DNA from 3 places in the Duganella hordei genome. Region 2 is predicted to be linked to each of the others. Evidence: predicted binding sites of a transcription regulator. Region 2 holds the regulator's gene; each other region holds the start of a gene.
The links. Region 2 encodes sigma-54, which starts transcription at its own class of promoters, with help from an activator protein. Its sites were predicted from a motif close to TGGCANGNAANCTGCTTT; they were not measured.
Positions count from the first base shown of each region.

Region 1: a site for sigma-54 is predicted at 1,829-1,846, ahead of ABWW33_RS10230 (CmpA/NrtA family ABC transporter substrate-binding protein). Genes of this name have one in related genera too.
Region 3: a site for sigma-54 is predicted at 1,438-1,455, ahead of ABWW33_RS32360 (beta-propeller fold lactonase family protein). Genes of this name have one in related genera too.

Region 1 is NZ_BPWI01000003.1:470,002-474,488, forward strand. Features, by position in the region: gene ntrB (nitrate ABC transporter permease) at 1-400, opposite strand, end outside; gene ABWW33_RS10230 (CmpA/NrtA family ABC transporter substrate-binding protein) at 413-1,585, opposite strand; gene ABWW33_RS10235 (ANTAR domain-containing response regulator) at 1,953-2,576, opposite strand; gene ABWW33_RS10240 (ABC transporter permease) at 2,696-3,568, opposite strand; gene ABWW33_RS10245 (ABC transporter ATP-binding protein) at 3,565-4,377, opposite strand; gene ABWW33_RS10250 (ABC transporter substrate-binding protein) at 4,382-4,487, opposite strand, start outside.
Region 2 is NZ_BPWI01000026.1:6,544-11,030, reverse strand. Features, by position in the region: gene lptB (LPS export ABC transporter ATP-binding protein) at 1-668, shown strand, start outside; gene ABWW33_RS30800 (RNA polymerase factor sigma-54) at 678-2,156, shown strand; gene hpf (ribosome hibernation-promoting factor, HPF/YfiA family) at 2,234-2,593, shown strand; gene ABWW33_RS30790 (alginate lyase family protein) at 2,682-3,641, shown strand; gene ABWW33_RS30785 (enoyl-CoA hydratase/isomerase family protein) at 3,673-4,487, shown strand, end outside.
Region 3 is NZ_BPWI01000034.1:8,722-13,208, reverse strand. Features, by position in the region: gene ABWW33_RS32365 (TonB-dependent receptor family protein) at 1-1,368, opposite strand, end outside; gene ABWW33_RS32360 (beta-propeller fold lactonase family protein) at 1,485-2,426, shown strand; gene adh (aldehyde dehydrogenase) at 2,625-4,145, shown strand; gene ABWW33_RS32350 (DUF779 domain-containing protein) at 4,148-4,487, shown strand, end outside.

The sequences.
Region 1 (4,487 bases), on a different contig from region 2:
CGATCAAAAAGCCCAGCGGAATGCCGACCATGGCGGCCAGTCCGAAGCCCACCGCCACGCGCTGCAGCGACGCCAGCACGTTCCAGCCTATGCCCTGGTCGTTCGGGCTGGTGCGGTAGAACGGATCGGAGAACAACTTGACCGCTTCCTGCAGCGTGGCCAGCGGCGTCGGGAAGGCGGAGTTGTTGGTGGTGATGATCTGCCAGACCAGCACCAGCAAGGCCGCGCCCAGCAGCGGCGCGACGATCTTCACCGCCGTGGCGGACACCTGCTGCCGCACGCGGGTCGCGGAATTGGCCGCCAGCGGACGGCGCGGGCGGCGCGCCGGTGCGGCCGCGGTAGGAGCTTCGATGGCCGCCGCGACGGGCGCGGCGCTTTCCGGCTGGAGCATGGCGTTCATGGCATTCTCCTATCAGGCTTTGATTTTGAACGAGGCGGCGAACGCTTTCGGGTTCTTGCCGTCCCAAACGGAACCGTCCATCAGCTTCGAGCTGCGCATGGGGCTCTTGGGCACCGGTGTCTTGGTCATCGCCGCCGCATCCTTGTACAGGTCGATCTGGTTGACCGCCGTGGCGACGGCCAGGTAGTCCGGATCCTCCTTCATCAGCCCCCAGCGGCGATGCTGCGTCATGAACCACATGCCGTCCGACAGGTAAGGGAAGTTGACCGCGCCGTCGTTGTAGAACTTCATGTGGTTGGCGTCGTCCCAGGTCTTGCCCAGGCCATTCTGGTAGCGGCCCATGATGCGCTGGTCGATCGCGTCCTTGCTGGTGTTGACGTAGGACTTGTCGGCAATGACCTCGGCCATCTTGTTCTTGTTGGCCAGCGACGAATCGATCCACTTGCCCGCTTCGAGGATGGCGGCCATCATCGCGCGGCAGGTGTTGGGATACTTCTTGGCGAATTCCAGCGTCGAGCCCAGCACCTTCTCCGGGTGATCCTTCCAGATGTCCTGGGTGGTGGTGGCGGTGATGCCGATGCCGTCCATGATGGCCCGGTGGCCCCATGGTTCGCCCACGCAGAAGCCGTCCATGTTACCGACGCGCATATTGGCCACCATCTGCGGCGGCGGCACGGTGATGACCTTGGCGTCCTTCATCGGATTGATGCCGTTGGCGGCCAGCCAGTAGTACAGCCACATCGCGTGGGTGCCGGTCGGGAAGGTCTGGGCGAAGGTGTATTCGCGCTTGTCGGTCTGCATCAGCTTGGCCAGCGATGCGCCATCGACCGCGCCCTTGTCCGACAGTTTTTTGGACAGCGTGATGGCCTGGCCGTTGTTGTTCAGGCTCATGAGCACCGCCATGTCCTTCTTCTGGCCGCCGATGCCCATCTGTACGCCGTAAAGCAGGCCATACAGCACATGGGCCGCGTCGAGATCGCCGTTGGCCAGCTTGTCGCGCACGCCGGCCCATGAGGCCTCCTTGCTGAGCACGAACTTGACGCCGTATTTTTTATCCAGCCCCAGCACCGACGCCATCACCACGGAGGCGCAGTCGGTCAGCGGAATGAAGCCGATCTTGATTTCTTCCTTTTCCGGCTTGTCCGAACCAGCCGCCCATACCCCACCCGTTGACAATCCCAACATGCTCCCCCCAGCTACTAGACTTGCGCCTTGGATGATTTGCCGGCGTTTGATATTGACGCCAGTGTCGGCGTTGCCGCCGGATGGCAGGTCGCTGCCCGCTTGTAGCTTTTTATATTCCATCGCAAATCCCCAAAAAAAAAGTCTACCCACATGAACGAATTCATGAGTGTAGACATCGTTGTCTGGTGGTCCCCGCCGCCGTTGGCGGGAATCATCGTGCGCGACATTGCGCATACTTGAGCTACTGCAAGGTCCGTGCCAGCAGGGTTTACAGAGGGGAATGGGCAAAAAACGGGGAGAGGCGCGCCGCGCCGTGGCGCAAAAAAATGCACCGCTATTGCGCAGTGCATCATTTTGGACGGGGGATTTAGCCGAGCAAGTCTTCGACGTCGATGATGCGCTGGGCCACTTCGGACAGCTTGAGGTTCTTGCTCATCGCCATGCTGCGCAGCTTTTGAAAGGCCTGCTCTTCGGTGAAACGTTGGCGTTCCATTAACAGGCCCTTGGCGCGTTCGATGATCTTGCGCTCGGCCAGCTTGCTCTTGGTGTCGGACAGCTCGTCCAGCAGCTTCTGCTCGCGCTTGAAGCGGGCCAGCGCCACCTGCAGCACCGGCTTGATGCGCTCGCTCTGCAGGCCGGCCACGATGTAGGCCGACACGCCGGCCGCCATGGCCGCCTCCATGCTCTCGGTATCCTCGCTCTCGGTGAACATGACGATGGGCCGGCGCTCGTCGCGCGTGGCGATGACGATGTGCTCCAGCACGTCGCGCGCGTCGGACTCGGCATCGACGATGATCATGTCCGGCTGCAGCTGGGCGATGCGCTCGGGCAGGTACATGTCCGGCGGCAGCGAGGCGACGATGTCGTAGCCCGCCTCCAGCAGGCCGATGCGCAGCGCGCGGGCCCGCTCGGCCTGGGCGCGCAACGACTCGTCATCCTCGTCGCCGGCGTGGATGATGGTGTTGACGACCACGATACGTAAATGTTTCATGGTCATACTAGGGACGGAGTGTGGTTCATGACTCTTAAGCAAGCAAGAATCAAACCAGTAATTTTGATGTGCATTTGCAGATTCTACGGCACAAAGCCGAAATCCTGCCAGCCCATCCTTCAGCGCTGCATGCCCCAGCGGCGGATGGTGAACGTTTCCAGTGGACGGAATACGACGTTCTCCACCAGCAACCCGATCAGGATGACGGCGGCCAGGCCAGCGAAAACCTTGTCGGTGTAGAGCTCGTTGCGGTTCTGGAAAATGTACCAGCCGAGGCCGCCCTGGCCGCCGGTGGTGCCGAACACCAGCTCGGCCGCGATCAGCGTGCGCCAGGCGAAGGCCCAGCCGATTTTCAGGCCGGACAATATCGACGGCAGCGCGGCCGGCACCAGGATCTGCAGCACGAAGCGCAGCCCGCGCAGGCCGTAATTGCGGCCGGCCATGCGCAGCGTTTCGGGCACGCCCTGGAATCCGGCGTAGGCGCCCAGCGCCAGCGGCCACAGCACCGCATGCACGATGACGAAGATCAGGCTGGCGCGGCCGAGGCCGAACCACAGCAGGGCCAGGGGCAGCAGCGCGATGGCCGGCAGCGGGTTGAACATCGAGGTCAGCGTCTCCAGCAGGTCGCGGCCGATCCTGGTCGACGCGGCCAGCGCGGTCAGCGCGAAGGCGGCCAGCACGCCGACGACATAGCCCTGCAACAGCACGGACAGCGAGGCGCCGATGCGGCCCGTCAGCTCGCCGCTGGCGATGCCGCCGATGAAGGCTTGCGCGGTTTGCAGGAAGCCGGGCAGCAGCAGGTCGTTGTCGGTCCAGCGGGCGACCGCCTGCCACAGGCCGGCCAGCAGCATGAGGATGAACGTCTTGCGCAGCCAGGCCTGGCGCCATGCGCGCTGCAGCGGCGGCGGCGTGGTGTCGGCTTCGCGCCGCGGCGGAGCGGCGGTGATGTATTCGCATTCCTGGCGGATCGGCGGATCGAGAAGCAGGCTCATAGCGCGACACTCCACTCGGCCGGCGCGGCGGCTGGCGCATCGAACAGCAGGCTGTGGATGCGCCGCGTGGCGGCCTGGAACTCGGCGCTGCCGGCGCTGCCGAGGCTAAACTGGTGGCTGTTCAACTCCGCCCTCACCTGCCCCGGATGCGGCGACAGCAGCAGGATGCGGTTGCCCACCACCAGCGCCTCCTCGATCGAATGGGTGACGAACAGCAGCGTGAAGCGCAGCTCTTCCCACAAGCGCCCCAGCTCCTCCTGCATATTGCGCCGCGTGAGCGCATCGAGCGCGGCGAAGGGTTCGTCCATCAGCAGCACTTCCGGCTGCATCGCCAGCGCGCGCGCAATCGCCACGCGCTGCTTCATCCCGCCGGACAAGGTGTGCGGATGCGCGTTCTCGAAGCCGGCCAGGCCCACCTTGGCGATCCAGTGCAGCGCCCGCTCCTCCGCCTCGCGGCGGCGCAGGCGCTTCGTCGCCAGCAAGGGGAACATGACGTTCTCCCTCACCGTCTTCCACGGCGGCAACTGGTCGAACTCCTGGAACACGACGATGCGGTCCGGTCCTGGCCCGGTGACGATGGCACCGTCGATGCTGATGCCGCCGCCGCTTGGCTTGATGAAGCCCGCTGCGGCCTTCAGCAGCGATGACTTGCCGCAACCGGAAGGCCCCAGCAGCACAAAGCGGTCGCCGCGATACACATCGAAGCTGACGTCGTGCGTGGCCCGCACGGCGCCGTACTCCAGGCTCACCCTCTCCGCTTTCAGCAAAGGCGCGATGCCGCTGGTTGGACGTACCACCTGGAAGCTCATGATCTCAGCCGCCTTGCGTGATCACGGGATCGTCGAAGAAGTAGTCGCGCCAGCTGGCGGGCTGCTTCTTGATCGCGCCAACGCGGTACAGGAACTGCGACAGGCCGTAG
Region 2 (4,487 bases):
TGCAGGTCGAGTGCGGCGAAGTGGTTGGCCTGCTGGGCCCCAACGGCGCCGGCAAGACCACCTCGTTCTACATGATCGTCGGCCTGGTGCCGTCGGACGCCGGCACCATCGACATCAGCGGCACCGACATCTCCAGCCTGCCGATCCACCGCCGCGCGTCGCTGGGGCTGTCCTACCTGCCGCAGGAAGCGTCGGTGTTCCGCAAGCTGACCGTGGAAGAAAATATCCGCGCCGTCCTCGAAATCCAGAAAGTGGACGGCAAGCCTTTATCCAAGGCTGCAATTGATGAACGGCTCAATACCCTGCTGGCCGATTTGCAGATCGAAAAGCTGCGCGAAAACCAGGCGCTGTCGCTGTCGGGCGGCGAACGCCGCCGGGTCGAGATCGCGCGCGCGCTGGCCACCAATCCGCGCTTCGTGCTGCTCGACGAACCATTCGCCGGGGTCGACCCGATCGCCGTCATTGAGATCCAGCGCATCGTGCGCTTCCTCAAGGAACGCGGCATCGGCGTCCTCATTACCGATCACAATGTGCGCGAGACGCTGGGCATCTGCGACCGCGCGTATATCATCAACCAGGGCACGGTATTGGCTTCAGGCCGGCCAGACGACATCATCGCCAATGAGTCGGTGCGTCGCGTGTACCTGGGTGAACACTTCAGGATGTAGCCTTACCCCATGAAACAGTCATTGCAACTGCGCACGTCGCAGCACCTCGCGCTGACACCTCAGCTGCAGCAGTCGATCCGGCTGCTGCAGTTGTCCACGCTGGAGCTGCACCAGGAACTCGAACAGCTGCTGACCGATAACCCGCTGCTGGAGCGTCTCGACGACCCGCTGGACCGCTCGCTGCGGCTGCTGTCGGACGGCGCCATCAGCCAGCAGGCCCCGGTCGGCGACGCGCCGCCGGAAGGCCCGCCCAACGCGCAGGAAGCGCCGGCCGCCGACGCCGACAACTACGACGGCCCCGCCGCCGACACCGAAAGCACCAGCAGCGACGCCGACGTCGACTGGAGCGACGCCGGCCGCAGCAAGGCGCCCGACGACGAGGACGCGCGCCCGCAGCTCGAAGCCAACCACTGCACGCTGCGCGAGCACCTGATGGAACAGATGCGCGTGACGGTGCTGGAAATGCGCGACCGCGCGCTGGTCGAGCTGATCATCGACGCGCTCGACGAAAACGGCTACCTGGAGGAATCGCTGGAGGACATCCACGCCCGCCTGCCGGAGGAACTGGAACTGGACATCGACGAACTGCAGACCGCCTTGTCGCTGCTGCAGAGCTTTGATCCGATGGGCGTGGGCGCGCGCAACGCGTCCGAGTGCCTGGCGCTGCAAATCAAGCGCTTGCCGGGCGTGCCGATGGTGACGCGGCGCATGGCGCTGGCCATCGTTGAAAACCATCTGACGTGGTTTGCCCAGCGCGATTTCAACAAGCTGAAAAAAGCGCTGCTGTGCGACGACGAGGATTTGCGCGAGGCGCAAACCGTGATCCGCCAGTGCAATCCGCATCCCGGTTCGGCGTTCGCGTCGGACGTGTCCGACTACGTGGTGCCGGACGTCATCGTCAAGAAATCGCGCACCGGTTGGCAGGTCAGCCTGAACAACGACGTCATGCCGCGCCTGCGCGTCAACGCCATGTACGCCAACCTGCTCAAGCAGGGAAAAGGCGAGGGCGCGATGGGCGCGCAGCTGCAGGAAGCCAAGTGGCTGATCAAGAATATGCGCCAGCGTTTCGACACCATCCTGCGCGTCGCCCAGGCGATAGTAGAAAGACAAAAGAACTTTTTCTCGCACGGCGCGGTTGCCATGCGCCCCCTTGTGCTTCGCGAAATTGCTGATACACTGGGTTTACACGAGAGTACTATTTCTCGGGTAACAACTCAAAAATACATGCTGACCCCGCACGGCATGTTTGAGTTGAAATATTTCTTTGGTAGCCATGTCGCCACCGAAGCGGGAGGGGAAGCAAGTTCGACGGCGATACGCGCACTCATCGTGCAATTGACAGGAGCAGAAGACCCGAAAAATCCTTTATCCGACAGTAAGATTGCGGACATGCTGGGAGAACAAGGCATGGTGATTGCGCGACGAACTGTTGCCAAATATCGCGAAGCGTTGAAAATCCCGCCAGTCAGTCTCCGCAAGTCTTTGTAGTTACTTGGTTCCTGCGCGCCCGGTAGTAATGGGCCACGCACTAACCGTAAGAAGCGACATCATCTTTAGGAGTGTGTATGAATCTCACCATCAGTGGACATCATCTCGAAGTGACCTCGGCCATCCGTGAATACGTGCAGAACAAGCTCGAACGCGTCACACGCCACTTTGATCAAGTGATTGATATTGCTGTCATTCTGACTGTAGATAACCTTAAAGAGAAAGAGAAACGCCAGAAGGCTGAAATCAACCTGCGCATGTCGGGTAAAACCGTCTACGTGGAAAGCCTGTCCCAGGACCTGTACGCCGCCATCGATACGCTGATCGACAAGCTGGATCGGCAGGTCATGAAATACAAAGCCAAGGTCCAAGAGCACGGCCACGATGCGATCAAGCATCTCCCGGATAGCTACGAACCCGCTGCCGCCGCCCTATAACAACGGCCCCGGCACCACTCGACTAAGGGCGCATCGGCGCCCTTTTTTGAGGTAAGATAGTTAAACGTTTAACTTGATGAGCCCTCCCATGAAATCTCACCTGATTGCCAGCACGTCATTGCTTGGCCTGCTCGCCACCGGCGCGGCGCTGGCGTGCGAAGCGCCGCCGCCGGCCCGCATCGACATCGACGCCAACAGCTACTACTCGGACGCGCACCATTCCGTCATCGATCCGGTGCTACGGGCGCGCAACATCGCCAACACCAAGCCGATCGAAGACTTCCTGGCCGAGGTGGCGAAGGGCGCCACCGCCTACCAGCTCGACCCCAAGGCCAACGCGGCCGACGGCGCCTGCGCGCTGACCTGGCTGGCCAGCTGGGCCGGGCAGAAGGCCATGCTGGGCAAGCTGTCCAGCGAGCAGGCCTACTACGTGCGCAAGTGGACGCTGGGCGGCATGGCGCTCAGCTACGCGCGCCTGAAGCCGGCCGCCGGCGCCGCGCAGCAGCAGGCCATCGAAGGCTGGCTCAAGACGCTGGCCGACGCCACGATGGCCCACTCCGATGCGAAGAAGGGCGGCCGCAACAACCACTACTACTGGGAAGGCCTGGCCGTCACCGCGGTCGGCGGCGTGACGGGCGACCAGCGCTACCTGGGCTGGGGCCGCAAGGTGTTCGACCACGCGATGGGGCAGATGGCGGCCGACGGCTCGCTGCCGGCCGAGATGGAGCGCGCGGCCAAGGCGCTGCACTACCAGGTGTACGCCACCGTGCCGCTGGTGATGATCGCGTCGATCCTGGACCTGCATGATCCCAAGCTGGACCAGATCGTCAAGTTCACCGTTGCGGCGTCGGCAGATCCGTCGGGCATCGCCAAGGCCACCGGCTTCGAGCAGGAGCGCGTCGGCGTGCTCGACGTGACCACCATCTACGGCCGCCACGAAGGCAAGCCGCAGGAGGCGCCGGCAAAGAAGCAATGGCAGCCGCGCCTGGGCGGCGATCTCAATCTGCCCAATCCGCTCGAACATCTGGCGGCGCGGAAGTCGCAGTAGAATAGGGTTTTTCCTTCAGCCCTTTTTACTCATGAGCGAATACGTCCACACCAGCGTCGGCAACGGCACCGGCACCATCACGCTGGACCGGCCCAAGGCCCTGAACTCGCTGTCGCTGGCGATGGTGCGCGACATCACGCAGGCGCTGCTGGCATGGCGCGACGACAGCTCGGTGGCCGCCGTGGTCATCCGCAGCAGCAGCGAAAAGGCGTTCTGCGCCGGCGGCGACATCCGCTTCTTCTACGACGTCGGCCGTGGCTCGCCGCAGGGCGGCAGCGCGCTGCTGGAGGATTTCTTCAGCGAGGAATACGCGCTCAACCACCTGATTCATTTTTATCCCAAGCCCTACATCGCGCTGATGGACGGCGTGGTCATGGGCGGCGGCATGGGCGTCTCGCAGGGCGGCCCGGACTGCCGCGTGCGCATCGTCACCGAGCGCACCCGGATGGCGATGCCGGAAGTGAACATCGGCCTGTTCCCTGACGTGGGCGGCAGTTACTTCCTGCCGCGCGCGCCGGGCGAGCTGGGCTACTATCTCGGCCTGACCGGCGCGACGATAGGCGCCGCCGACGCGCTGTACGCCGGCCTGGCCGACCACTACGCGGCCGTGGCCGACATGGAGGTGCTGGAGGCGATCCTGGAGTCGACCGCAGGCGCGGAACTGCCGGAGGCGATCGCCGCCTTCGCCGCCCCCTACAGGCCGGCCGCGGGCAAGCTGGAGGCCGAGCGCGCCGCCATCGACCGCCACTTCGGCGCCGGCTCGGTGCCGGCCATCGTCGCCTCGCTCAAGACGGACGACAGCGCCTTCGCGCAGAAAACGCTGGAGATCATGGCCACCCGTTCGCC
Region 3 (4,487 bases), on a different contig from region 2:
CAGTACCGGTGTGGTGTGGCTGTAATCGAGGCTGCCGCTGTCGTTGCCATTGCCGAGGAAGTGGTCGTCAACGGAAATCTTCACGCTGCTGTGGCGCAGGCCCGCACTCAGCATCCACGCGCCGGCTTCCCACTCGGCTTGTGCGTAAGGATCGAGGTTGGTCACTTTATCGTTCTCGTCGCGCCGCAGCGCGCCCTTGACACCGAACTGTGTGCCGATGAAGTTTTCATAGCCTTTGCGCGCGTCGCTGGAGCGGCCGTACTCAACACCGACGGTGGTACTGAGCTTGCCGCCCGCCAGTTGGCCGACGTGCAGCCAGTTCAGGTCCGTGCCGTAGAAATCGCGGTCGAAATCGACTACGCCGCCGGAGTGTGTGGCGGGCGCCTGGAAGGCCTTGGAGAACGCCTGGTACTGGATCACGCCGCGATTGCCGCCGTAAGCGGTGACGCGCATACGGTCTTCGCCGAATCGCTGCTCCCAGCTGGCGCCGATCTGCTGATGGTCGATGCTCTTGCGGGTGTTGTAGCGGTCTGCCAGCGTGCGTTTCGGCGTTTGCGTGTCGGTGGTGTCGATCTCGCCGGCGCGCGGATCACGCTGGTAGGTGGCCCAAGTGACGCCCAGCGCGTCTTGGGTGTCGTCCTGGCGCAGCGCATTGGAGACGATGGCCAAGGTGGCGCCTTCCACCGGCGCCAGCGTCAGTTTGGCGTAGACTTGGTCGCGGGTGGCGGCGCTGTGGGCGCGGTAGCCGTCGGTCTCGAAGCGCGAGGCGTCCAGCACATAGCCGATGCCGGCCTGCTTGCCTTGGGCGTTCAGGTCGGCCTTGCGGCTGCCATAGCTGCCTGCCGTGAGCGTGGTTTCAACCGATGGCGCGCCTTCGCCCTCGCGTGTGAACAGCTGGATCACACCGCCGGAGTGGTTGCCGTAGATGGCGGAAAACGGCCCGCGCAATACCTCGATACGCTCGGCCATGTCGAGATTGAAGGTGGCGGCCTGGCCTTGGCCATCCGGCATGCTGGCCGGGATGCCGTCGGCGATCAGCCGCACGCCGCGCACCCCGAACGCCGAGCGGGCGCCGAAGCCGCGTGAGGATATCTGCAGGTCCTGTGCATAGTTCTGGCGGTTTTGTGCCACCAGGCCGGGCACCGCCGCCAACGCCTCGCTGGCGTTGACGCGCGCCTGGCCGTCGCGGATCCGCGCGGCGTCGATCACGTCGATCGCGGCGGGCATGTCGAACACAGTGTGGCCTACGCGGGTGGCGCTGACCACCACCACGTCAGGCGGAACGCCGGCTTCCTCGGCGGCCATGGCGCCGCTGCCAAGGGCGAACAGCGCCGCCACCGCATTCAAGGGGAAAAGGGATTGCTTCATGTTGTCTCCGTTTTGGTCAGTGTTATATCGGACCAGTAAGCAATATACCTGCCATCCGGTTTTTATGCGTGGCATGGCGATTGCAACGGTATGGGTATTTTCTGAAAGGCGACTCCATGAACAGCTCCCGCATCCTTCTATCTTTGCTCCTCCTGCTGGCCGGCCCGGCATGGGCAGCGCCTCTGGCCTACGTGCCGAATGAAAAATCAGGAACCGTCAGCGTGATCGATACGTCCACCGATAAAGTGCTGCGCCAGATTGCCGCCGGCAGGCGGCCGCGCGGTATCGCCGCCGATCCGGCGGGCACGCGCTTGTTCGTGACCGATGCCGCCAGCAACGCGCTGCTGGTGATCGATACCGCCAGCGGCGACGTGGTGCGCAGCATCGCACTGGGCAAGTCGCCGGAGGGCGTGGGCGCGTCGGCGGACGGCCGCTATGTCGCCGTGGCGGTCGAGGAAAGCAATAGCGTCACGCTGATCGACGCCCGCAGCGGCGAGGTGCTGGCCGATATTCCGGTGCGGGGCAAGAATCCCGAGCACGCCGTGTTCAGCCCGGACGGACGCTGGCTGCTGGTCAGCGCCGAGGAGGCGGAGCAGGTCGACGTGATCGATGTCGCGGCGCGGCGCCAGAGCGGCTCCGTCGCCGTCGGCCTGCGCCCGCGCGGCATGGGTTTCAGTCCGGACGGCGCCCGCGCCTATGTGGCCTGCGAGCTGGCCAACGCCGTGTATGTGGTCGACATGGCGACCTTGGCGGCGGTAGCGCGCATCCCCGCCGGCAGGAACGCCAACGGCATCGCGGTGCATCCGAACGGCCGCATGGTCTACGTCTCGAACGGTATCGATGCCAGCGTGATGGCGATCGACACCGCCACCAATGCCGTAGTGGCCACCGTCGCCGTCGGCAAGCGGCCCTGGAACATGGCGCTGACGCCGGACGGCGCCAGGCTGTACGTGGCCAACGGCCGCTCGAACAGTGTTTCCGTCATCGATACGGCCGGCGCCGTCAAGCAGCCGGACATTGCCGTCCGCGAGCTGCCTTGGGGTGTGGTGATCCGCTGATCCCGCTGCTCCATCGGCACACACCTGTTCCAAAGATGAACAGTTGACACACGGCCGCGACAGGCCGTAGCACCCTCGCCGCACGGTATTCCCCTGTATGAGCGGTGCTGGCACGGTGCTTGCGAAAAGGAGAGGGCGCAGTACCCACCGCCGCTACGCTTTACAGCGGCCTCATAACCACAGCAGAAAGAGGACGACATGAATCTCGCAGACATCAGCAAACTGGGCGTTGCCAATCCATTCAAACAACGCTATGACAACTACATCGGCGGCAAGTTCGTCGCGCCGGTCAAGGGCGAATACTTCGGCAACGTCACGCCGATCACCGGCCAGGTATTCTGCGAAGTGGCGCGTTCCACCGCCGAGGATGTCGAGCTGGCGCTGGACGCCGCCCACGCCGCCAAGGACGCCTGGGGCAAGACCTCGCAGACCGAGCGCGCCAACATCCTCAACAAGATCGCCGACCGCATGGAAGCCAACCTGGCGTTGATCGCCACCGCCGAAACCATCGACAACGGCAAGCCTATCCGCGAAACCACCGCCGCCGATATTCCGCTGGCGATCGACCATTTCCGCTACTTCGCCGGCTGCATCCGGGCCCAGGAAGGCTCGGTGGCACAGATCGACGCCGAAACCTATGCCTACCATTTCCATGAGCCGCTCGGCGTGGTGGGCCAGATCATTCCGTGGAACTTCCCCATCCTGATGGCGGTGTGGAAGCTGGCGCCCGCGCTGGCTGCCGGTAACTGCGTGGTGCTCAAGCCCGCCGAACAGACTCCCGCCTCGATCATGGTGCTGCTGGAAGTGATCGGCGACCTGCTGCCGCCGGGCGTGCTGAATGTGGTGAATGGTTACGGCCTGGAGGCCGGCAAGCCGCTGGCGTCGAACAAGCGCATCGCCAAGATCGCCTTCACCGGCGAGACGGGAACCGGGCGCCTGATCATGCAGTACGCCGCACAGAACCTGATTCCCGTCACGCTGGAACTGGGCGGCAAATCGCCGAACATCTTCTTCGAGGATGTCATGGACGCCGACGACGCCTTCTTCGACAAATGCCTCGAAGGCTTCGCCATGTTCGCGCTGAACCAGGGCGAGGTGTGCACCTGCCCCTCGCGCGTGTTGATCCAGGAATCGATCTACGAAAAATTCATCGAGCGCGCGCTGGCCCGCGTGGCGGCGATCAAGCAGGGCAATCCGCTGGACGCCAGCACCATGCTGGGCGCGCAGGCCTCGCAGGAGCAGCTGGAAAAGATCCTGTCGTACATCGACATCGGCAAGCAGGAGGGCGCACAGCTGCTGGCGGGGGGTGGGCGCAACGTCCAGGGCGGCGACATGAAGGATGGCTACTACGTGCGTCCGACCGTGTTCAAGGGCGACAACTCGATGCGCATCTTCCAGGAGGAGATTTTCGGACCGGTGGTGTCGGTGACCACCTTCAAGGACGAAGCGGATGCGCTGCGCATCGCCAACGACACCTTGTACGGCCTGGGCGCCGGCCTGTGGACGCGCGACGGCTCGCGTGCCTTCCGTGTCGGTCGCGCCATTCAGGCCGGCCGCGTCTGGACCAATTGCTACCACCTGTATCCGGCCCACGCCGCGTTCGGCGGCTACAAGCAGTCGGGCATCGGCCGCGAGAACCACAAGATGATGCTGGACCACTACCAGCAGACCAAGAACCTGCTGGTCAGCTACAGCCCGAACGCGCTGGGCTTCTTCTGATCATGAACCACGTCATCGCCCGCGTCACGGCAACTCCGGCGGCGCTCGACATGATCGCCGCCCTGCGCCGCCGGCATGGACCGTTGATGTTCTTCCAGTCCGGCGGCTGCTGCGACGGCAGCGCGCCGATGTGTTACCCGGCGGGAGAGTTCGACGTCAGCGACACCGACGTCTACCTCGGCAATCTGGACGGGACGCCGTTCTACATGGGGCGCGAGCAGTTCGAGTACTGGGAGCACACCCAGCTGATCATCGACGTCGTCGTGGGGAACGGCGGCATGTTCTCGCTCGATAACGGCACGGGCAGGCGCTTCCTGACCCGTTCGCGCCTGTTCAGCGACG